Psychrobacter arcticus 273-4: one gene and its partners. The protein of the gene in region 1 binds, or shares a complex with, the protein of each later gene. Links are inferred from orthologs where the notes say so. Each region holds a gene or a part of one and is shown in the gene's direction. Other genes may lie near its edges.

What was found.
Region 2: the proteins of tsaD (region 1) and tsaE are in contact, whole or in part, in a crystal structure (PDB 6N9A), measured with the Thermotoga maritima proteins. The link is inferred for Psychrobacter arcticus 273-4 from one-to-one orthologs. Residues at the interface, in WP_004082750.1 of Thermotoga maritima: Cys10, Asp11, Arg49, His50, Leu82, Gly84, Gly135, Gly136, Glu154, Thr155, Leu156, Asp157, Asp158, Ser159, Glu162, Asp165, Lys166, Arg169, Leu170, Tyr175, Lys213, Thr214, Leu217, Tyr218, Gln221, Arg222, Asn324; in WP_004082108.1 of Thermotoga maritima: Leu37, Gly38, Lys46, Lys57, Val59, Lys60, Ser61, Thr63, Phe64, Thr65, Leu66, Met67, Val69, Pro71, Tyr82, Arg83, Leu84, Asp86, Asp88, Phe89, Asp93, Ile128, Asp130, Glu131, Arg134.
Region 3: the proteins of tsaD (region 1) and tsaB are in contact, whole or in part, in a solved structure (PDB 4WQ4), measured with the Escherichia coli proteins. The link is inferred for Psychrobacter arcticus 273-4 from one-to-one orthologs.

What each region holds. Positions count from the first base shown.
Region 1 is NC_007204.1:252,152-259,971, forward strand. What follows is about bases 1-2,775. They hold tsaD (tRNA (adenosine(37)-N6)-threonylcarbamoyltransferase complex transferase subunit TsaD), read left to right. Parts: upstream 1-750; coding sequence 751-1,800; downstream 1,801-2,775. Other genes in these bases: PSYC_RS01100 (c-type cytochrome), read left to right, coding at 1-475; PSYC_RS01110 (CrcB family protein), read left to right, coding at 1,860-2,231; PSYC_RS01115 (LysR family transcriptional regulator), read right to left, coding at 2,262-2,775. In the rest of the region: more of PSYC_RS01115, read right to left, coding at 2,776-3,152; PSYC_RS01120 (carbonic anhydrase), read left to right, coding at 3,818-4,456; gloA (lactoylglutathione lyase), read left to right, coding at 4,539-5,108; hemF (oxygen-dependent coproporphyrinogen oxidase), read right to left, coding at 5,196-6,206; ribA (GTP cyclohydrolase II), read right to left, coding at 6,225-6,917; dxs (1-deoxy-D-xylulose-5-phosphate synthase), read left to right, coding at 7,501-7,820.
Region 2 is NC_007204.1:1,096,230-1,104,154, forward strand. What follows is about bases 3,046-5,925. They hold tsaE (tRNA (adenosine(37)-N6)-threonylcarbamoyltransferase complex ATPase subunit type 1 TsaE), read left to right. Parts: upstream 3,046-4,161; coding sequence 4,162-4,689; downstream 4,690-5,925. Other genes in these bases: PSYC_RS04765 (YnfA family protein), read left to right, coding at 3,046-3,100; PSYC_RS11915 (hypothetical protein), read right to left, coding at 3,207-3,329; PSYC_RS04770 (6-pyruvoyl trahydropterin synthase family protein), read left to right, coding at 3,557-4,162; mutL (DNA mismatch repair endonuclease MutL), read left to right, coding at 4,736-5,925. Outside these bases: PSYC_RS04750 (carboxynorspermidine decarboxylase), read left to right, coding at 1-279; PSYC_RS04755 (saccharopine dehydrogenase family protein), read left to right, coding at 557-1,831; PSYC_RS04760 (PhzF family phenazine biosynthesis protein), read left to right, coding at 1,952-2,764; more of PSYC_RS04765, read left to right, coding at 2,768-3,045; more of mutL, read left to right, coding at 5,926-6,487; tRNA (adenosine(37)-N6)-dimethylallyltransferase MiaA, read left to right, coding at 6,589-7,812. UniProt on the Escherichia coli protein: Required for the formation of a threonylcarbamoyl group on adenosine at position 37 (t(6)A37) in tRNAs that read codons beginning with adenine.
Region 3 is NC_007204.1:2,105,339-2,113,217, reverse strand. The notes cover bases 4,082-6,915. They hold tsaB (tRNA (adenosine(37)-N6)-threonylcarbamoyltransferase complex dimerization subunit type 1 TsaB), read left to right. Parts: upstream 4,082-5,073; coding sequence 5,074-5,757; downstream 5,758-6,915. Other genes in these bases: PSYC_RS08830 (class I SAM-dependent methyltransferase), read left to right, coding at 6,797-6,915; PSYC_RS08835 (undecaprenyl-diphosphate phosphatase), read left to right, coding at 5,889-6,731; ffh (signal recognition particle protein), read left to right, coding at 4,082-4,861. Outside these bases: PSYC_RS08870 (hypothetical protein), read left to right, coding at 118-429; rpmG (50S ribosomal protein L33), read right to left, coding at 655-810; rpmB (50S ribosomal protein L28), read right to left, coding at 976-1,212; PSYC_RS08855 (IS630 transposase-related protein), read left to right, coding at 1,849-2,217; PSYC_RS08850 (cytochrome C assembly family protein), read right to left, coding at 2,265-3,071; more of ffh, read left to right, coding at 3,326-4,081; more of PSYC_RS08830, read left to right, coding at 6,916-7,687; PSYC_RS08825 (hypothetical protein), read left to right, coding at 7,728-7,879. UniProt on the Escherichia coli protein: Required for the formation of a threonylcarbamoyl group on adenosine at position 37 (t(6)A37) in tRNAs that read codons beginning with adenine.

The sequences.
Region 1 (7,820 bases):
GGCGCTCTCTGGTCTAAGTCTTAGTGCGTTGTTGACACTTAGCGCATGTAGCGGTGGTGATAATACTGCCGCTGATGAGCCTGCAGCGATTAATGAAACTGAAGCTGCTACTGAAACGGTGGTTGTAGAGCCAGCAGCACCTACTGAAGCCGAGCTTACCGCTGAGGCAGAAGTACCGGCAGTAGAAGCTGAAGAAGTAAGTGCTGAAGCTGCTACTGATCCTGAAGTGTTGGCTGCTGACGCAGGTGCTACATTGTATGAAAAACAATGTAAAGTCTGTCATGAAAAAGGTCTGTTAGCAGCGCCAGTATTTGGTAATAAAGAAGCGTGGGCACCACGCATTGCCAAAGGTATCGATACGCTACATATGCACTCTGCTAAAGGCTTTAATAAAATGCCCGCGCAGGCGAGTGCCGAGGTCAGTGAAGCGCAAGTTCATGCTGCTGTTGATTATATGGTCGCTGCGGTTAGCTAAATGTTATTGAGTGAAATTTGTTAAACTGACCGCCATTGTAAGCTTACAGTGGCGGTTTTTTGCCATAACGACATAAAGCGTATCTTTAAGCGTTAAGCTATAGTCGGTGAAAAGTAATATTGATACAACACGTATTTCTGGTGCAAATTTTTCTTGCTTGCTGTGCCTACGCAGACAGAGGCTGCAAAAAATTTACACCAGAAATACTGTAGCGACTTTAAAGTATTTCAACTATAACTAAAAAATCATGCATAGTAAAAAATAAAGGCACATAGATGAAAGTATTGGGTTTAGAGACTTCTTGTGATGAGACCGGTCTGGCGATTTTCGATAGCGAACAGATAAATAGCGAGAATAAAGGTCTGCTTGGGCAAGTATTGTATTCACAAATAGAGCTGCACGCCCTTTACGGCGGCGTTGTGCCTGAGCTTGCCAGTCGCGATCATATTCGTAAGCTGGTGCCTCTGTTTAATGAGCTGTTGGCCCAATGTAATATCAGCAAAGATGAGATTGATGCTATCGCTTATACCAAGGGTCCGGGGCTTATCGGCGCGCTGATGACGGGTGCATTGTTTGGTCGTAGCTTGGCTTATGGTCTAGATATTCCAGCGATTGGCATTCATCATATGGAAGGGCATTTATTGGCACCGCTGATGGGTCTCAATCCACCAGCGTTTCCATTTGTGTCGCTATTAGTGTCCGGTGGACATACGCTACTCATTGCCGCCCACGGTATCGGACAATATGAAATCCTCGGCGAGTCCATCGATGATGCGGCGGGCGAATGTTTTGATAAAGCCGCAAAGATGTTGGGCTTGCCCTATCCGGGCGGTCCTAATATTGCTAAATTGGCGGAAAACGGCAATCCGAATGCTTATAGTCTGCCCAGACCGATGTTACATCGCGGTTTGGATTTTTCTTTTAGCGGTATGAAAACGGCTGTGCACAATCTTATCAAGGACACTGACGGTTCAGGAAATGGTTCTGATAGCGACCCGCAAGTCCGCGCTGATATTGCTGCCAGTTTTCAGCATGCTGTCGTTGATACCTTGGTGAAAAAATGCGTCAAAGCGCTTAAGCAAGTGGATATGAGCCGATTGGTAATAGCAGGCGGTGTCAGTGCCAATAGCCATTTGCGTGAAACTCTCGAGCGTGAGCTGGCTAAAATCAATGCCACTGTTCATTATGCGCCGCCTGCTTTATGTACTGATAATGGTGCAATGATTGCTTATGCCGGTTATGAGCGTTTGCAAGCAGGGCAGTCCGATGATTTAGCGGTGAGCTGTGTGCCACGTTGGCCAATGACAGAACTGCCTGCGGTTTAAGTATTATTTTATGAATGAGAGAGCATCTCTATTAACCTCTACCTGATTAAGGATGATTTATGCAGTGGCTAGCTATTGGATTAGGGGCTGCATTTGGCGCATGCTTGCGAGGCTGGCTGGCACGTTTCAATCCACTGCACCATTGGATACCTCTTGGTACGCTTGGCGCCAATGTATTAGGTGGATTATTGATAGGGTTGGCACTGGTGTGGTTTGAGCGTATGGGCAGCGGCTTGTCTCCCAATATCAGGCTATTTGTGATTACTGGATTTTTAGGTGGCTTGACCACTTTTAGCACCTTTAGCGCTGAAGTATTTACCTTTATCCATCATGGGCGGCTACTGGCAGCTTTAGGGTTGGTAGGTTTGCATGTGGGGATGACATTACTAGCAACTGCGCTTGGGTTTTATTGCTTTAAGTTGGTTTTATAATCATAAAAATGAAGCAATAAAAAATCATAATTACACAGGCTTTACGATACCTTCTAATAAACTGGCAAACCCTTGCATATAAGCGGTATCTTGACTAGAGCTACGCGTTGCTGCATAGAGCTGACAGTAGACACCATCCCCTAATGGTCGCGAGACCACCCAGCCTTTTTTCTCATATTCTGCGACCACCCAATCAGGTAGTGCTGCCACGCCGCGCTCGCTTGCTACTAGCTGTATGAGCATAGCCGTCAGCTCAGTGGTACGGATAGCCTTAAAGCTGACCTGCTCTGGGGTCATAAAATTGGCAATAATATCGAGGCGCTTGGCTTCTACTGGATAAGCAATCAAGGTTTCCTCAATCAAATCATTTGGGTGTATAAAATGCTGCTCTGCCAAATCGTGAGTGGGGGATAGTACCAAACGACTCTCATACTCAAATAAGGGTTGATAGCTGATGCCTTCTATCGGCAAATTACTAGTCGTAATCAGCAGGTCGATATCCCCTTCCATCAATAAATGATGCGGCTCAGGCTCAAAACCTGTGGCAAAATCCAGCTCCACATCTGACCACTCACGGCGATAATAATTGAGAATCGGCATCAACCAATCAAAGCAGCTATGACATTCCGACGCCAAACGCAGCCTGCCTGCTTGTCCATGAGCGAGGCGCTTTAAGTTGGCTTTGGTACGAGCAACTTGCGGCATAATACTGTCAGCGAGCGCCAGTACGGTTTTGCCAGCTGGCGTAAAGGTCAATGGACGCGTACGACGATTGACCAAACTGATATCGTAATAATTCTCTAACTCTTTTAACTGATGCGAGACAGCAGAAGCAGTGACATGCAGCTCATCGGCAGCAGCAGCTAATGAGCCATGTGCCCGTAGCGCAGTTAGGGTATTAAGATGACGAAGCTCTAACATAAAATAATCTAACCACCGAAGTCAAAAAGAAATAAGGTAAAGGCAAGCAGCCAACCTGCCATCACTGCCGGAAAAATAACAGGAATCAGCACGGTACGTATCATCGTTGATTCATTAGCACCCAAGTTTATGTGTACGGATTTGACGGCAGGGGTCAGTTCAAAACCTGCAAGCAGTCGTAGTAGAGTGATTTTACCATGCTTGACATCAAGGTTGATGTCTTTTAGAACCTCGGTATGGTCATAGGTTTTTTTAGAAATGCTGTATACGTTAAATACGATGATTTGGTATGTTAAAGCGATGAGTTTAAACGGGGGCTGGTCGCAGGCTATTATAACAAACCTTTAATATAAATCAGTGCGAGTTCGTTATTGCTTGATTCTGCACCAAGTGCTTTTAGGGATGATTTTTTTATGTTGATTAAGTGTCTTATGCTTGGGATGATTACCAATTAATGCAGGGTGAATTGAATTTTTTTATCATGTTTTTGTCTTTATTCCTATACAATTGGTTTATGTACAATGAATGCAGTTTGATTGGCAGAGGTAAAGTTTTTGTCAAACCCTGCCTAAAAAGCTAAGCACTAGCGGAAATATAGGCTCTATGGACAGGATGGCTGTAGAGCGACCTACCATGTTAACTATTTAAATGATCAAGGACTTATTATGCCTCACGATACACGCCTCCAAACAGGTCTAGAAGCATTGGCGCTTCTTAAACAAGGTAACGTGCGCTACGTAGATAGCTTGACCAGCACCGATCCTTGCATGCAAAGACGTCCAGAACTTGTCAGCGACCAAGACCCGGTAGCGATTATTTTGGGTTGTTCAGATGCACGGGTACCGGTTGAGATTGTCTTTGATCAAGGCTTGGGTGATTTGTTTGTCATACGCGTGGCAGGTAATGTGGTTGCTCCCTCGCAAATTGGCTCGGTTGAGTTTGCTGCCGAAAAGTTTGGCACCAAATTGGTCGTGGTACTTGGTCATTCGCATTGCGGTGCGGTCACCGCTTGTGTTGAAGCACTAATCAATCCTGAGAAAAACTACTCGCCCAATTTGCAATCTATTGTTGACCGTATCCGTCCAAGTGTCTACAACCTACATGAACTTGCAACCGCCAACGGTCAGGATGTGGATGCAGACGAGTTGGTTGATCGCTCTATACGTGCCAATGTGCATATGTCAGTTAGCCAATTAAAACATGGCTCGCGTGCGTTAGAGGACTTAACCAGTAGTGGTCAGCTATTGATCGTTGGTGCCGAGTACGACTTAGAAACAGGAAAGGTACGATTTTTGGATGCTTAATAGTGTCCTGTAGAGACTGAGCGTTATAAGTATGACTGTTTAATCTATTAGCGATTAAAAATATTTAAATATAGGAATAACTATGAATAATAATGATACTTTTAATAACGACCATTCAATACAAGAGCAACCTGAAAGCAGCGTAAAGGCTGATGGCGTACAGCCTATCTCAGCGCAGACGACAGGTTATACCTTTAACCATACGATGCTGCGTGTCAAAGATCCTGTGAGGTCTTTAGAGTTTTATACTGGCGTCTTAGGTATGACATTGCTGGCAGTCAAAAAATTCCCAGCCATGGGTTTTGATTTGTATTTTTTAGCCAAGCTTACTGAGAGCGAGCGTGAAAATTTGCCGTCGGGTAACGATTTAGAGATTTTTGCCTTCCGTCAGCGTGGTATTTTGGAATTGACTCATAACTATGGTACTGAGACAAAAGCGGACTTTAGCTATCATGATGGCAATCAAGAACCACAAGGCTTTGGTCACATTTGTTTTAACGTACCTGACCTCAATGCAGCGGTGGCTTGGTTTGATGAAAATCATGTCGAATTCAAAAAACGTCCAGATGAAGGCAGCATGAAAAACATTGTTTTTATCAAAGATGTCGATGGTTATTGGATTGAAATCGTACAAGCGGATTTGATGGCTTAATCTAGGAAATAAAAAAGGTCGGCTTGTGAACTGACCCCCATAAGTTGGACACAACTTATGGGGTATTTTTATGCGTTACAATTTAGACTATAAAATCAACCAATCGCGTGGTTTTAGATAAAAATCAGTCAATTCAAACTCAGGTGTACCCTCAATTGGCTCAAAGCGATAATGCCAGCTAGCAAGCGGAGGCATACTGACTAAGATGGATTCAATACGTCCATTGCTTTGTAGTCCAAATAGGGTGCCGCGGTCATAAACGAGGTTGTATTCAACATAGCGGCCACGGCGATAGAGCTGAAATTCACGCTGCGCTTCGGTATAGGGCGCATTTTTACGCTGCTCAAAAATTGGCAGGATACCCTCAAGGTAGCCGTTACCAACCGCTTGCATAAATTTAAAGCAGGTTTCAAAATCCCAACCGCGGCTCTCAGTATTGACGTCGTCATAAAACAAGCCGCCGATACCACGCTGCTCATCGCGGTGACGTAGGTGGAAATACTCATCGCACCACTGCTTAAAATCAGGATAGACAGTATCGCCAAAAGGCGCACAAAGATCATGACAAACCTGATGCCAATGGATGCAGTCAGCAAGCACAGGATAAAATGGGGTTAAATCAAAACCGCCACCAAACCACCAAATAGGGTCTTTGCCTTCTGCTTCGGCAATAAATAACCGCACATTGGCATGGCTAGTGGGGACGTTAGGGTTTTTTGGATGGACAACCAATGAGACACCCATCGCCTGTGCTTTACGACCGGCAATATCAGGATGACGGGCGGTTGCTGAAGCAGGCAGGTTTTGGACGTGAATATGGCTAAACATGACGCCGGCTTTTTCAATCACCTCGCCATCTGCCAATACGCACGAGCGACCCCCGCCGCCTTCAGGGCGCTCCCAATCATCAGGAAAAAAGGTAGCGGCTTTATGCGCATCAGCGCAGCCATCGCGCTCTTGTGCTTCTAACGCTTGGCAGATACGTGCTTGCAAATCGACTAGAAATTCACGCACACGCATGATGTCATGATGACTTGGTATCGTTGTTGCATCGGTCGATGACACTTTGATATCGTTGTCTATATTTGGGATGCTCATAAAATATCTGATTATTTGCTATTTATTAAGGTGTAAGGTGGTATTAAAATCTGTGTCTAATAAATGACCCATACGATCGCGCTTGGTCGCTAGATATTCAGCATTCATATCGTTCACCCCAACGACCAATGGCACACGCTCAATGACATCGATACCATGCTCGGTTAAGTAAGCGACTTTACTGGGATTGTTGGTGATAAGGCGTACCGCATCAACGCCGATATGAGCAAGCATCGGTCCGCACATATCATAAATACGCGCATCAGCAGGTAGTCCTAACATAAGGTTGGCATCTAGAGTGTCGTGACCTTGATCTTGTAAGGCGTAAGCGCGGATTTTATTGGTCAGACCGATGCCGCGACCTTCTTGGCGCAGATATAGAATAGCCCCGCAGCCGGTTTCTTGTATTGCGTGCATAGCCGTATTTAGCTGTGGTCCGCAATCACATTTTAAGGAGCTAAAAGCGTCACCGGTCAAGCACTCAGAATGAATCCGTATTAAAGGAATAGGGCGTTCTGATAAAGCATTGTCTTCTTGATTTAAGATGGTATCAGGCGAGGGCAGGCTGTCGGTAGTATCCGTTTGATCAACCACAGGCAGACCAACAGTCAGCATCACATGCTCTTGACCTTCATCATTTTCAAAGATATGAATATCAAACTCGCCGTGACGAGTAGGCAATTTGGCGCTAGTAATAAATTGATATGACATTAATGCCCTGCATAAGCTGATCATCGTAGCGCTAACCGTCTGACATAGCTTGATAATAATAGCTAAGTTATTGTAGGGTAGCGGGTGCGCAAAATAATAGTATGCTAATTATACTTATTATAAAAACCCACAAATTATAAAAACACACAAAGTTCACAGACGGCGCACGATGATTAAAGCGACAATTAAAAATAAATGCTATTATGCCATACTATTTTGACGGATACAGTGACAAGTCTTTGCCCTTACATTACTATGTCGTCATTAACGTCCGATATAGATGCAAAATAATAGGGCATAATAAGGCATAATAGCTATTAGCCTGACCTTTGAGCCAGCTATTAGAGCAGTCCTTAGGATTATGGTTAAACGTTGCTGTTTTATATCAAATAGCGTATTTTGGATAACTTGCAGCGATAAAAGCTGTATCACTAATTGTATAGTCGATGCCATTAATTGCATTAGCAATGATATGAATGATGGCCTCACTATTATTAACGCCACTTAGACTATTGCTATTGCTATTGCTAGACATCGTCTAAGGTAGCAGCTTGTCAGCAGATTGGTAGGTATCGTACGTTTTATGCAGCAGTCACCTCATTCCCTACAGTCTCAGTCATTATTTGCGTCAGCTGTTGATTCTGCTGTACCGCTATCAAACCTGCAACAAACGTATGCAGTGATCCCACGTGAGCGTCCCTATACGCCACTGCTCGATAGAGTGGATAGCCCTGCTGATCTCAAAGCTTTTAGCACTGCTGATCTTATTGCTTTAGCCGATGAGCTAAGGCTGTTTGTATTGTATTCAGCGGGTCAAAGTGGTGGTCATTTTGGTGCCAATTTAGGCGTAATTGAATTGACCATTGCGCTACATTATTTATTGGATGCTCCGCAAGATCAGAT
Region 2 (7,925 bases), 850 kb from region 1 along the record:
AATATTGCACCCATAAGCGAGAACGCTAAATCAGCTGATAATACGATTATTTATGGTCGTTCTTGTTTGGCAGGCGATATCTTTGGTGAGTATGCCTTGCCAAATAACTTAAAAATAGGTGACACCGTTACCTTTGGCAATGCCGCAGGCTATACCATGGTGAAGAAAAACTGGTTTAATGGGGTTAATATGCCAGCGATTGTCATTCGCCGCTTAGATGGCAGTATCGATATCCAGCGCGAGTTTGATTATCAAGATTACAAGGCGAGCTTGTCATAGCGCTATTGAAATCGTATTCGAGATGAATAAATGAGACTGCCAAACAACTATCTAGAAATGATGATTCATCTTGACGTTTTTAAGTTAAGTTGTAATTTTTGCCGAAAAGCGAGTAAAAATTGTTATAATTGCTACTGGCAAACGCAGTGGGATTTGTCTAACGGGTGCGTGGGTTTTCCTCGGTCTTCCTTTTTAATTCACGCATATCATTCACTCGTTTCTGTTTTGCATAGCCAATATCAATGGTATCGACAGGGACACAAAGGAGGATTGTTCTTTGAACACAAACCAACAAGCTAAGCCTAGTAAAAAAGACGTGCTCATCATCGGTGCCGGCGGTGTCGCTCAAGTGGTCGCGCATAAATGTGCGATGCATAACGATGTACTTGGCGAGATTCATATCGCGTCACGTACCCAATATAAATGTGATGCCATTGCTCAGAGCGTCATAGAAAAAAACAGCTTTAAACAACCTGCGGTACTGCACACGCATCAAGTCGATGCCATGGACACCCAAGCGCTGATACAGCTGATTCAGGATACAGGTATTCAAATCCTTATCAATGTCGGTTCGGCATTTGTGAATATGACTGTCTTAGAAGCTTGTATTGAGACTGGCGTGGCATATATTGATACGGCTATTCATGAAGATCCTCGCAAGATTTGTGAAACGCCGCCATGGTATGACAACTATGAGTGGAAGCGCAAACAGCGCTGTGCCGACAATAATGTCACTGCGATCTTAGGTGCGGGCTTTGATCCTGGTATGGTCAATGCCTATGCGCGTCTTGGCTATGACATGATGGATGCAGGCTCAGTCACTGATATTGACATTATCGATATCAATGCCGGCAGCCATGGCAAGTACTTCGCCACCAACTTTGATCCTGAGATTAACTTCCGTGAATTCACCGGTACCGTTTACTCTTGGCAGGACAGTAAGTGGCAGTCTAACAAGATGTTTGAAGTGAAGCGTACAGATGACTTGCCTGTTGTTGGTGTGCAAAACAGTTACTTAAGTGGTCATGATGAAGTTCACTCTTTGTCTGCCAACTTAGATGTGCCCAATATTCGCTTTTGGATGGGCTTTGGTGAGCACTATATCAATGTCTTTACTGTCCTACAAAACTTGGGATTACTGTCTGAGCAGCCAGTCATGACTGCTGAAGGACAAGAGGTTATCCCATTAAAAGTGGTCAAAGCGGTACTACCAGATCCGAGCTCGCTTGCGCCAAATTATACGGGTAAAACCTGTATCGGTGACAAAGTTAAAGGTAAAATAGACGGCGTTGATAGTGAGGTGTTTATCTATAATATCTCAGACCATAAAGACGCTTATAATGAAATCGGTAGTCAAGGTATCTCTTATACCGCAGGTGTACCACCAGTTGCCGCTGCCATGCTAGTCGCTACAGGCGAGTGGGATGCAGGTAAGATGGTCAATGTTGAAGAGCTTGATGCCAAACCATTTATCAATTTATTGAATAAAATTGGCTTGCCTACGCGTATCAAAGATAGCGAAGGCGATAGAGCGCTTGAGTTTACTATCTAAATTCTTGCGTTAGCTTTTATTGTTCGTTAAATGAAAAGCACCCTATTGAACCATGGCTCAATAGGGTGCTTTTTTATTAGGGGGATTACCAAATCATAAAAATAAAAATGAGAATATAAAATGCAATTAGAAATCAATGTTATCGATGCCTTTACTGATACTGTGTTTAAAGGCAATTCAGCGGCAGTGATCATTACAGAAAGTTGGTTGTCTGAGAAGCTCATGCAATCTATCGCTTTTGAAAACAATTTATCAGAGACTGCTTTTATAGTCTTGGATAATAAAGGCACTTATCATATTCGATGGTTTTCACCGCTTACGGAGATTGATTTTTGTGGTCATGCGACCTTGGCTTCTGCCTTTGTGCTGTTTAAGAAAAATCCTACTTTGACGTCTATTAAATTTTCAGCCAAAGCAGTTGGGGTTTTAACGGTCAAGCAAACCGATCATGATAAAATACAGATGGATTTTCCCAATACTAAGCCTGAGAAAGTCAGTGATATCCCTGATAGTTTGCTGGCAGGATTGTCTATTGCACCTGTTGAAGTCTATAAAAACTCACAGGCATATTTTGTGATTTATGACTTGGAATCTGACGTATTAAATGTAGAGCGTGATAATGAAGCGCTAAAACAGCTTGCGCCTCTAGATGTAGTTGTCACTTGTCAGGCTAAATCTGCTGACTACAAAGACTATGATTTCATTTCACGTTACTTTTGGCCTACCAATGGTGGTGATGAAGACCCAGTCACGGGCTCGGCTCACACTGGATTAGCGCCATTATGGGCACAGCGGTTGGGTAAAAATACATTGGTTGCTTATCAAGCCTCAAAACGTGGTGGGGTACTTGACTGTGTGGTTACAGGAGATAGAGTACTTATTTCTGGCCATGCCGTGCATTATTTGACAGGATTTATCACGGTCGAGGAGTAAGTTTTGTCTGAATTAAAAACAGTGGGGCTTTTTGCTATTACAGCATTGGCTGAAATCGCAGGCTGTTATCTGCCTTATCTGTGGCTGCGAGAAGGCAAGTCAATCTGGCTACTCATACCTGGCGCATTGAGTTTGGTTGCTTTTGTATGGCTATTGTCATTACACCCAACTGCTGCTGGTAGAACCTATGCTGCCTATGGCGGTGTTTATATCTCGATGGCGATTTTATGGTTGTGGACTGTGAATGGCATTCGACCAACGACTTGGGATATTGTAGGGTCAGTAGTGGCGCTTATAGGGATGGCAATTATTATGTTTGCACCGCGCAGTGTTTAGTTTATGAGTCAAAGTACGCAAATCCAAGATTTAGCAATGTAAACCTATAAATAAAAAAATGCCAATCAAACCATTAGGTTTAATTGGCATATTGATGCGCTTACTATTAATGCTTTCCTAAGATACTACCATTATCATCTTTCTTTGATTGTTTAGCCGCTTTTTTCTCTTTTGCCGTTAACAGCGGCTTCTTTTTGACATTCTTCTTACTATCTTGACCTTTACTCATGATGCTGTCCTTTTATTTGAACGATTAATACCTAGTAAAATCAGTATAGCCCTAAGGTCGAGTAATAGCTAGCTTCAAGAAAATGGACGACGGCGTTAATAAGTGCTTACTTACGAATACATCACGATTTGCTATAATGAGCAGCAAGCCGATAAATCGCGGCAAACCTTTATTTTATTATTATTATTTAGCACAATGGTGCTTACTGTTTTGGTTGATTGATTATTATGCGTATCCGTAAACTGTTTAAATTTGAAAACGCTCATATTGTGCGTAACTGTAGCTCTGAGCGCTGCAAACACTCGATTCATGGTCATAGCTATCAGATTGAGCTGATACTTGAGGCTAAACGCTTAGACCATGGGCAGATGGTCTATGATTTTGGCTTGTTAAAATCCTCTATTAAAGACATTATCGACAGCTTTGATCATGCGATTTGTTTTTGGAGTAAAGATGACCCTGAGTACATCGCTGCCTGTAAAAAATTCAGTGCACGCTGGATCAGCTTGCCGGTATCACCATCAGCAGAGCAGTTCTCACGTGTGATATTCTTTTGGGCTCAAGAGATTCTGCAAAAGACGCAAATGCAAAATGGCGAAGCGGATGTCAGCGTCTATTCAGTGATTGCCCACGAAACTGCCACAGGTTACGCTCAGTGTTTTGCTGACGATGTGACCAATGAGCAAATGGGTAAGCTGGTGTTGGAGGACTTTGAATTTAGCGAGCAAGTGTGTGCAGAGTGGCATGATCCAGATTTATATGCCAAACTGATTCGTGGTGAGAGTTTTAGCAACCCGTCAGTGACCATGCAAGTACAGGCAGGCACAGCCTGATGTCTAATAATGAACCCGTAAAACAAGACGCATACTCACGAATATTTACCTTGCATACAGAGGCAGACACTAAGCGTTTGGCTGAGCAGTTGGCAGCTTTGCCGCTGACAGGCAGTGTGTGGCTGGCAGGAGATTTGGGTGCTGGTAAAACGACATTGACTCGCTATTGGTTACAGGCGCTAGGGCATAAAGGTGCGGTCAAAAGTCCGACTTATACCTTGGTGGAGCCTTATAGTATTACCCAAGATGACGGTTCAATTAAACCGGTTTATCATGCTGATTTGTATCGTTTGCAAGATCCAGAAGAACTGTCTTTTATAGGCTTTGATGAATATTTGGATGAGCCAAACGCGCTGGTTATCATTGAGTGGGCGAGCCGTGCGGACAGTTATTTGCCGCCGCCAACAGTATTTATCGATATAACCCAAAGTGATAGCATTGATAATAAAGAATCCCGCCAAGTCCAAATACGACTGTCAAAGGTAGGAGAAGCTGAGGGTTTGGATTTATCTAGCCTAAATATTTAGTGTTGTATCGATATTACTTTTCACCGACTATACATGATGCCCATCAATGCCACATAGCCATAGCAATACTCGCATCAAAAAACTATCGCCGCTGCTTATCAACCAATTAGCAGCAGGTGAGGTCGTGACACGTCCATCAGCTGTGGTCAAAGAGCTACTCGAAAATGCGATTGATGCTTATGCCACAAATATTGAAGTGCATATTACCCAAGGTGGCATGGGTATGATTGAGGTAATTGATAATGGCGTGGGTATTCATCCTGATGATATGGTCATGGCAGTCACGCGCCATGCCACTAGCAAAGTCGCTGATGTGGCACACTTGCACGGCATTACGACGTTGGGTTTTCGAGGTGAAGCACTGGCAGCGACGGCTGCTGTTTCCCGTTTGACCTTAATCAGTAGCCATGATGACAGCGGTATTGGTCGTCAGTTGCAAGTTGCCGGTATATTGGATGATATGCCAAAGCTTATACCGGTTGTCCATCATCGTGGTACTACTATTACAGTCAAAGATTTATATTTTAATGTACCAGCCCGGCGTGGCAACTTAAAATCGATCGCCACTGAATTTGGTCATATCGAAACCATGTTTCGCGAGGTGGCATTGGCGCGAGCAGATGTGGCACTGACGCTTTTTCATGATAATAAAAAACGGCTGTCACTGTCAGTAAACACTATAAGTAACGATAATGAAAATTATCTGCCATTGTCACGTCTTGAGCAAGCAACTGGATTGGCACTGACTGAGCAGGCAATTGAAGTCGCGGTTGATTTATCTAGCCTGACACAGCATCCATCTATAAGCTCTCATTCTACTCATGTTACTAATGGATACACGGATAATGCAGGCGCTATGCAATCGGCGAGGATTAGTGGTTGGTTGTGGCCAAGTTGTGATACCAACCATCACTTACCCAAGCTTATTTATGTGAATGGCAGATTGGTAAAAGAGGCGTTAATTAGCAATCAGCTGCGTCAAATGGCTCAAAGTGCACAGCTGGCAGGTATGGGTTACGCACTGTATTTTGAGTTACCAACTCAGTGGCTCAATGTTAATGTTCATCCTTCCAAGCAGCGTATCAAGATTAGCCCGCTGAACAATATCATGGCGCATTTAAGCCATGCGGTTCGTGCAAAGCTAAGAACGCTTAACCCTGCAAAGATTTTTTCTAATAAAAATGCAACACCAAATAGTAATGTCTCTACAAAACAGTCTTTCAATACGTCAGACCCAATAGCATCATCTACCACCAATGCAATACGAACTCAGCAGATTCAAGCGCCTAAGCAAACATATCAGCTGTCAGCAAATGAGCTGTTATTCCAGAATATTAAAGACTGTCATATTAATGAATCTATAGAGGACAGTAGTCATGCTGCTAATAGTGACCCTGTAGAGACATCACCTTTACCCGTATGCTTAGAAATTATAAATAGTGTCGCTGGTTTGATAGCAGAGTCTTCAGCTGTACATAGCAGTGACGATAAAGCGCTGCCTTGGCTACTATTTTATCATCAAGGGCAGTGTGTGCTAATTAGCGCTGAGAGATGGCAGTCAATATTGGAATTATTGTTTGAGTCAACTGTGTTTAGCAGCACTATGTATAATAACGCTAAAGTATTAAGTAGCACTACTATTAATCAGCAATTGGCGAAGATAAGCATGCAGATGTCTGCACAGGACGCACAAGCTTTTGTAGCAGACATGGAAGCTACACTGAGCAAATATGCTATCCATTCTATAGAGAGTAATCAATTAGTGGTATTGATGCTATCATCTGCGTCTAAGCAGTAGCCATTTGTAAACAGTATATTTCCTCATAGCCAATATACATCGCTGAGCTACCAATTATTTATCTTATGATGCTTAAAACCATGACCATTAAAGGCAACCGTATGCGACTTTCGTCTGATAGCTTATCTCATCACTTAAGTCCCAGTTTAGCGGATAATAGCGTGGTGTGTCTGATGGCACCAACAGCGAGTGGTAAGACCAACTTGGCTTATGAGCTTTATGACAGCGGTCGTTATGAGCTGATTTCGGTAGATTCGGCATTGGTGTATCGTGACATGACGGTCGGTACTGCAAAGCCAAATGCTGCTGAGCTAGCACGATACCCACATCATCTGGTCGATATTATTGATCCTATGCAAAGCTACAGTGTCGCTGAGTTTGTCAGTGATGTGGCAAGACTGATTGATAGCTGTCATCAGAATGGAAAAATACCATTGCTGGTCGGCGGTACTATGATGTATTACATGGCATTACTCGACGGACTCTCACCTGTGCCTGTTAGTGATGACAGTGTTCGCGCGCGCGTTGAGCAGTGGCGGCAAGATGAGGGTATCAGTGCGCTATATGACTATCTTGGTAAAGTGGATGCTATTAGCCATGAGCGCCTTAATGCCACTGATACCCAGCGCATTACTCGCGCGGTTGAAGTATATTTGCAAACGAATATTCCGATTAGTGACTGGCAGCGTCAGCCTAAGCAAGCATTGGCTCATAATCCAAATCAGCAATGGCATGCATTAGCAGTTATGCCAGATCGTCCATGGTTGCATACGCGTATCGAGCAGCGTTTAGATATAATGTGGCGTGAAGGGCTAGTGGAGGAGGTTATCAGTTTACTTGAGCGTTATCCTCTGACCCCAAGCTTACCATCCATGCGCTGTGTTGGTTATCGACAGGTATTAGAATATCTGGTACAGATTAATCACCCTGTATTTGAACAGTCACATCTGGATAAAGCACAGTTTTATGACGCTTTTGCTCAATCAAATCTATCAAGCGTTGAAAGTAACGAACAGGATGCCACGACTCAAAGTGGCATGACTCAGACGCATTTATCAGTGGCAACTGACCAAACCGAGGCGCTTGCTTGTCAGCAAATGCAAAATAAGGCATTATATGCCACAAGGCAGCTGGCAAAGCGTCAATACACTTGGCTGCGAAAAGTCATGCAACTGTCTGATACGGCAGCAGAGCAGGCAACCGTATCATCAGCAGCGCCGTCGACATCCATTATTGGATTTGATGATATGACAGCTTCTCAAAACGACAAGCTCATACTACATTCATTTATCACTATGGAGCAGGCGAGAGCGTATTTATGTTAATCATTTATCTAGGTTTGTCAGCCCGTTGGTGTCCTGTATAGTCGATTCCAAATAAAGTAGATACATCATGTTTTGACGCGGGACTGGTATAAATTTTTCTGGCGTGCTGTGCC
Region 3 (7,879 bases), 1.9 Mb from region 1 along the record:
AAAGCGTCCATTGTATGAATAAGATAGTTTTGCCCGCATGACTGTAAGATTGTGGCTTTATAAGAGTAAGGCAGCGCGTTTTTTACAGGTATAAACGGGATAATAAGGATACAATTAATGCCATACGATATCGATAATGAGATTGAAGTAGATAATGACAGTACCGATCAGTTTGCAGGGTTTGCAAAAGAGACGACCCTTGAGCTGGTTGAAGCAGAGGGTGGTAAATTGCTCTTACGTGATGCTGAACAAGATGACGCACCGCTGATGACCATAGATTTTTCTGATAAGTTAAAAGAGATACTTGGCAGTGATACCCAAGCGATGGGTCAGCATATGATTCATGCAGCGATTCAAGTCATCATGCAGAAGCAGATGAGCCAGTGGCATGCTCATGTCTATGATAAAGAACCAACACACTATAGTTGAAATACTTTAAAGTCGCTACCGTATTGCTGGTGTAAATTTTTTGCAGCCTCTGTCTGCGTAGGCACAGCAAGCAAGAAAAATTTGCACCAGTAGTACGTGTTGTATCGATATTACTTTTCACCGACTATAAATAACAAACAGTCAACATATCGACAATAAAAAAGGGTTTATCAAATCGATAAACCCTTTTTTTTGTTCAAATAAAACCATTTATAAAAATGGGAATTATTTGATTTTTGCTTCTTTAAAGATCACATGCTGGCGTACTTTTGGATCAAATTTTTTGATTTCCATTTTGCCAGGCATAGTGCGCTTGTTTTTGGTAGTGGTATAGTAATACCCAGTACCAGCAGTTGATACTAATTTAATTTTATCTCTCATGATAGCTTTCCTGTAAATGAGCGGTCTTCAATCGATAGGTACGGATCTAAAGGATTAAGTTGCTGTAGATAATAGCCAGCCATAAATATATGAGCTAGTAAATCTTCAACATGACAGCAGCCTAAATAGCGACATTCATCGATAGATTAGGCTGCCAATGTTTACTTAAACTTTTTGACCTTGTGCGCGTAGATCTACTAGCACTTTATCGATACCCAGTTTGTCAATGATGCGCATACCTTTGGTAGACACACGTAGACGTACAAAACGATTTTCAGACTCTACCCAAAAACGATGGTTGTGAAGGTTTGGTAGAAAGCGACGACGGGTTTTGTTGTTTGCGTGCGAAACATTATTACCCACCATAGGGCGCTTTCCAGTCACTTGGCAAACTCTAGACATGGCGAACTCCTAATCTATGAGGTATGAGTTTTTCTCATACCAGTCTGGGCAAGTTGCACGTATTTGCGGCATGGACACAGCAAGCGGCAGCTTTGCACCAAACAAAACTATATGAAGGTTGAGCTGATTTACTGTCATCTAAAGGCAAATAACAGGCAAACCAATTCAGAAAATTTTAAAGCCGACATTTATACCATAAAAGTAATGAATACTCAAATATTTTTGTGATAGTTGTTGGTTTAAAGGGTGGCTATTATACCCTGAAATGAGCGCCCTATGTTATTGATTATTTAATAATAAGGATTCACTTTTTAGTGGTAAGTTATAAAAAGAGTCAGTAAAGTCTCAATCATATATTTAATACAATCTGTTAATCCTACTGGCGTTATTGTAAATCTATATATCATTATCAATCTATTATGATTCTAGGTAATGATTTTGTCTATTTACTTAAATAAATGATTACCGCTGCGGAGTCCAAACATGTCATGTAGTTACAAGTTACGGCTATCTATAATGATTTAACAGTAATTACATCTGATTATTATTTTTCGCTAAAATCTATAGATGTGATATGGTTTAATCCAAATAAAACCGATACAATATTGACAACCATCTTAATTAATGAAATAAACAATGACCTATTCAATAGACTATCGCAAACAGGTACTGTCTAGTATTAATAACGGCATGACAGTGAGAGAAGCGGCTGCTTTTTACGAGCTTAGCACGAGTACCATACACAGCTGGAAGCTAACCTTAGCGCCTAAGAGTGGTAGACATAAAGCGCCAACAAAAATACCTGATGACGCATTGATTGAAGATGTAAAAAGATACCCCGATGCTTATCATTATGAGCGTGCCCGTCGACTAAATTGTAGCAAAACAGGCATTCATCATGCCCTAAAGCGCCTTGGTATCAGTCAAAAAAAAGAGCTTAGTACATCCAAAAGCGTGTCCGATCAAAAGAGACTGAATAAAAAGGCCGCCAGTATTATCATTTAATACCAGCGGACACATTTTTTAATCACGTTGCTGCTGTAAAATCGATTTTACAGCAGCATCTCCAGCACAAACTTGCTACCGACAAAACCAATGGCTAATAAAATAAAAGCATAAATGGTCATGTTGGCAGCACGTTTTCCGCGCCATCCAGCACGCCAATTACCGATGAGTAATGCGCCAAACAGCAGCCATGACAGTAGACTAAAGGCTGTTTTGTGGACAAGATGCTGCGCCATCAAGTCTTCTACGTAGATAAAACCAATCCCCAGTGCGATACTGAGCAGGACAAAGCCGACCAATAGCATATCAAATAACAGGCTCTCCATGCTTTGAAGGGACGGCAGCTTATTTACCCAGAAGCGATGAATCGATTGATGCTTAAGCTCGCGTATCTGTAGGCGTAAAAACAACGCTTGTACCGCTGCCATCAGCAGCACACAATACGCGGCAAGTGATAGTAAGATATGAGCCTCAAGCCCAATGCTAATATCCGTAATCGGACGATAAGGCGCCCGCCCAATATAGCCGATTATCATACCCGTAAGTGCAGTCGGTGCGGCGAGAATACCCAGACTGACGATAGGTCGATATAGAGAGAACATGACGTAGAAAAACAAAAAGAACAAGCTGATCAGGCTGATGATATTAAACAGATTAAAATTTAGCCCATAGAGGGTGACCACGTGCGGATAAAGTAGGGCGGCATGTGCCAACATACCCATAAACAATAAGCCTAAGCTAGTGCCTTTATGGATAGGTTTATTCTGAATCAGCGCCCAACCAATATAGATGCTGACTAAGAGGTAAGCCATCGCAGCAAGTAAGAATGCAAGTTGCAAGATAAAAAACCTCATCTCATAATGCGCGCAAAATACGCGCTTAATTTAATGCTAAAGTGGTATTATTAGAATAATTACCCAATTTATCATAAAATGGCAATCAATTGAGCACCATCTTATGTATTCCTGATAAATGCTTGGCAATGGAGCTTTAGTATTCGCCATCAGATACCAATACCCGAATCGTATTTATCAGCGCGTTAACTTACGAAGCCAATCTCTACTAAGCGCCAAGTTTCATAAAGAATTATTTTAACTGAGAGTTATTTATGTTTGATACTTTAACAGAACGATTATCGTCGAGCCTGCGCAATATCGCAGGTACAGGGCAACTGACCGAAGACAATATTAAAGACACCTTGCGTGAAGTGCGTATGGCGCTATTAGAAGCCGATGTCGCACTGCCGGTCACCCGTGATTTTGTAAAGCGTGTAAAAGAGCAAGCGCTTGGTGCTGAAGTGCTTAAAGAGTTGGCGCCAGGTCAAGCTTTTGTCAAAATTGTCCATGATGAGCTGACTGAAATGATGGGCAGTGCCAATCAGCAATTAGAGATGACGGGTAAGCCGCCTGTTGTTTATCTGCTTGCTGGTCTGCAAGGTGCGGGTAAAACCACTACTGCTGGTAAATTGGCAAAGTTTTTACAAGAGCGCCATAAGAAAAAAGTCATGCTAGTATCTGCTGACGTCTATCGTCCAGCAGCGATTGCCCAGCTTGAGCAAGTCGCTGGGCAAGTAAATGCCAAGTTCGTCAATTCAAGTAGCGACGAAAATCCAATTGATATTGCGCTACGTGCTATCGAAGAAGCCAAAATTCAATATCAAGATATTTTGATTATTGATACGGCGGGTCGTCTAGCTATCGATGAAACCATGATGGACGAAATCAAAGCGTTAACCGCTGCGGTCAATCCTTCTGAGACCTTATTCGTCGTTGATGCAATGACTGGTCAGGATGCAGCAAATACTGCCAAAGCCTTTAACGATGCGCTGCCATTAACGGGCGTTATTTTGACCAAGACCGACGGTGATGCTCGCGGCGGTGCGGCGCTTTCTGTACGTGCTATTACAGGTAAGCCGATTAAATTCTTGGGTCGCGGTGAGAAACTTGATGCATTGGAGTTGTTCCACCCTGAACGTATTGCTCAACGTATTCTTGGTATGGGTGACGTACTGAGTCTGGTTGAAGAAGTTGAGCAAAAGATTGACCGTGATAAAGCCGAAAAAATGGCGAAAAAGATGCAAAAGGGCGGCGAGTTCGACCTTGAGGATCTATTGACCCAGTTCCAGCAAATGAAGAGTATGGGCGGCATGGCAGGCTTCTTGGATAAGATGCCAGGTATGGGCGGCTCGGATATGCAAAAAGCGGTCGAAGATGCTAAGCCTGAAGAAAAAGTGCGTGAGATGGAAGCATTGATTAATTCGATGACGCCATTTGAGCGTAAAAACCCTGATAAAATCAACCCAAGTCGTAAGCGCCGTATCGCTGCAGGCTCAGGTCGTGAGATTCAAGACGTCAATCGTTTGCTTAAGCAGCACAAGCAAATGGCAAAAATGATGAAGATGATTTCTAAGCCTGAAGGCATCAGTAAAATGATGAAATCGATGCAAGGATTAATGGGCGGCGGCGCTGGAGCAGGCGGCAGTGGTCCATTATTCGGTGGTGGCGGTCAGCAACGCGGCGCGAAAGATGTGAATCCACAGCAAATGGTAAAGCAAATGGGTTTGGATCCAAACAACAGGCCAAGCAATGAAGAGATGCAAGAGCTGCAGAATAAAGCGCCAAAAAAGTTTAAAACCCGTTTTTAAACGACTTAGTGTTACTGACTTAGTGCTACTGATAGTATCTTGACAATGAAAACCTCAAAGATTATTTAGCTTTGAGGTTTTTTATGTTTATGCTATTGAGATAAATTCTCATAAAGAATACATGAAAAATATAGAAAGTCGGTAAATTAATCTGTCCTAAATGCTATGATAGGCGCTGTTTTATGATGCCAAAAGAATAAGCCGAGGTAATGATGTTTTTAGCAATGGATACCGTGTTTGATCAGTGCTCGGTTGCAATTTTAGATGCCAGTGGGCAGGTGTTATCGAGTCATACCGAGACAGGTAAGCGCCAGCAGACGCAGCAAATCTTACCGATGATTGATGCGGCTTTGTCTGAAGCGCAGTTGAAACTGGCTGATATACAAGCCCTTATCTTTAACCGAGGTCCTGGCGCCTTTAGTGGTATACGGATTAATACTGCTGTAGTACAAGCGCTATCGGTAGCGCATGATATTCCTTGTGTTGGCGTTTCAAGCTTACAGGCGATTGCGCAAGCGGCGTATCAGCAGCAGCGTTTGAGCGAAGTATATAGTGCTCTGGATGCTCGTATGCAGCAGGTGTATTTTGGGCATTATGCGGTAATAGATAATATGATGCAGCCCGTTAATCAAGACAATGGCGAAGATACTGAGCAGTTACTTGATTATGATAGCCGGACAGCGCTGGATATTTCTATCGTTGGCAATGGTGCCGGTTTATTAAGTCTGTATGACGGTCAAATCATTCATGCTGATATTCATCCTGATGCTACCGTGATAGGGCAGCTCGGCATTGCTCAGTTTATGGCGCATGGTGGCACAGAGGCGGCACAAGCTCTACCAAAATATTTACGCAATCAGGCATGGAAAACGCTCAAAGAGCAAGGTAAGGCTTAGTATAGGCTGCCTATATCAAGTGCTTATAAAGCACTCAAGCTTTGCACGCGCAAGCGATAATAACAGCATTATGAATATAACAATATAAAACAGACGCCTGTACTATTTTTGGCTTTTTGAGGAACAATGTTGTGGATATCATTTTATTAATTCAAGCTGTTATCATGGGTATCGTTGAAGGTATCACTGAGTTTTTGCCCATCTCTAGCACAGGATATTTAATTTTATCCGCTGATTTGATGGGTTTTTGGACCAAAGAAAAAGTCGATTTGTTTGTGGTAGTTGTGCAGTTTGGTGCTATTTTAGCAGTCATTTACGACTACTGGGATCGACTCTGGCAGGCATTGATGGGTCTGCTGACGGGTAAAGCAGAGGGCATGAGTAATCCGCGCCAGCTTGGACTTAGCTTAATTGTCGCCACTATTCCGGTGATGATTGTTGGTTTTACTTTTGCTGATGAGATTAAGGCTTATCTATTTGATCCTATCGTCGTTGCCATTATGCTGATTATCGGTGGTCTGCTGATATTTTATGTTGAAAATCGTCCTAAACCTATTATTGCGCAAGAAGCAGAAGACGTTGGCCTAAAGACAGCATTGATGATAGGTTTGTTCCAATGTTTGGCATTAATACCTGGTACATCGCGTTCAGGTGCGACCATTGTTGGTGCACTGTGGCTTGGCGTCTCACGCAAAGCGTCTGCTGAGTTTTCTTTCTTTTTGGGTATTCCTGTCATCGTAGGTGCGGCGTTATTAGATTTGCTAAAACACAAAGATGTTTTGACCAGTAGCGAAGATTGGTTGGTGCTAGGCATTGGTACCGTCGTGTCATTTATCGTCGCTTTGCTTTGTATTCGCTTATTGGTTGCTTGGGTCAGCCGTCGTGACTTTAAAATCTTTGCATGGCTACGTATTATCACTGGTGTACTGGTATTAATAGCCGCTTGGGGTTTTGGTTATCAAATGGCAGGCTAAGTTTTATAGCGGAATATTTTTATGGTAATTTATGATGTTGTAGATACTAGAAAGGAATAGCAGTCATGATCAATGCGAAGCAAGTACCGACCGCTGATATGAGCTGCCAACTACTTTATATTAGCGAGTCGCAGGCATGTCAAGTCTACAGCCTACAAGCGCTAATAGCTGAGCATGAGTTATCTATTATTTTGAATGTTGAACGATATGTAGATAAGTTAAATCAAAAACGTCGCCAGCAATTAAGTCAAGAATCTACTCAGCCTGTACTCCTATTAGATGATAAAAATAAACTGTCATGGCTTAGTGATGGGTTAAGCATTGCCCCTGAATGGGATAAGTTACAACGAAGAGTGGTAAGTGCAGGGCGTAAGTCTGAGCTGTTATTGCAAGCGACAAAAATGACAGCGGATAGCAAGGTAATTGATGCCACTGCTGGTTTTGGTCATGACAGTTTGATATTAGCCAGTACGGGTGCACAAGTAACCATGCTTGAGCAGCATCCTTTAATGGCGTTGCTGTTGCTTGCAGAGCAGCAGCGTATGAGTACGCTTCCAAATTGGCAAAAGTTGATGTCACGTTTGCATATTATTAATACCGATGCGCTGAGTTATTTTGCAAGATTCAATAACTATTTAGAGGCTGATAACGAGCAAGCCGTTGATGTCGTGTATCTTGATCCTATGTTTCCAGAGGATAGCTATCAAGATAGTAAGACAGGCAAGGGCGCTAAAGTCGGTAAGCATATGCAGGCATTGCATCAATTGGTGTGTCCGCCAACGTTAGATGAAGAGCAGAAATTGTTACAGAGCGCGCAAACGTTCGTCAGTCAACAGGCTCAAAAACAAGGACGTGTAATCGTTAAGCGTCCACAATTTGCGCCCTTACTTGCTCATCTAGAGCCAAGTGAGAGCTGGAGTAATGAAGCGGTGCGCTTTGACGGTTATTTTGTTTAATGATATCAAATAAGACAGCTTATAAATTTAGGAGCAAGGAATGTCTGTGTTAATCGTTTGGGTCATGGGTGCGGCGCTATTACTAATCAATATTATGCTGCGTACCAGAATTTTGAGGCTTGAAGCGCGTTTAAGAGAGCTTAGCAACCCAAAAGAGCAGTTGGTATTTTTACGTCAGCAAGCCGCACAAAG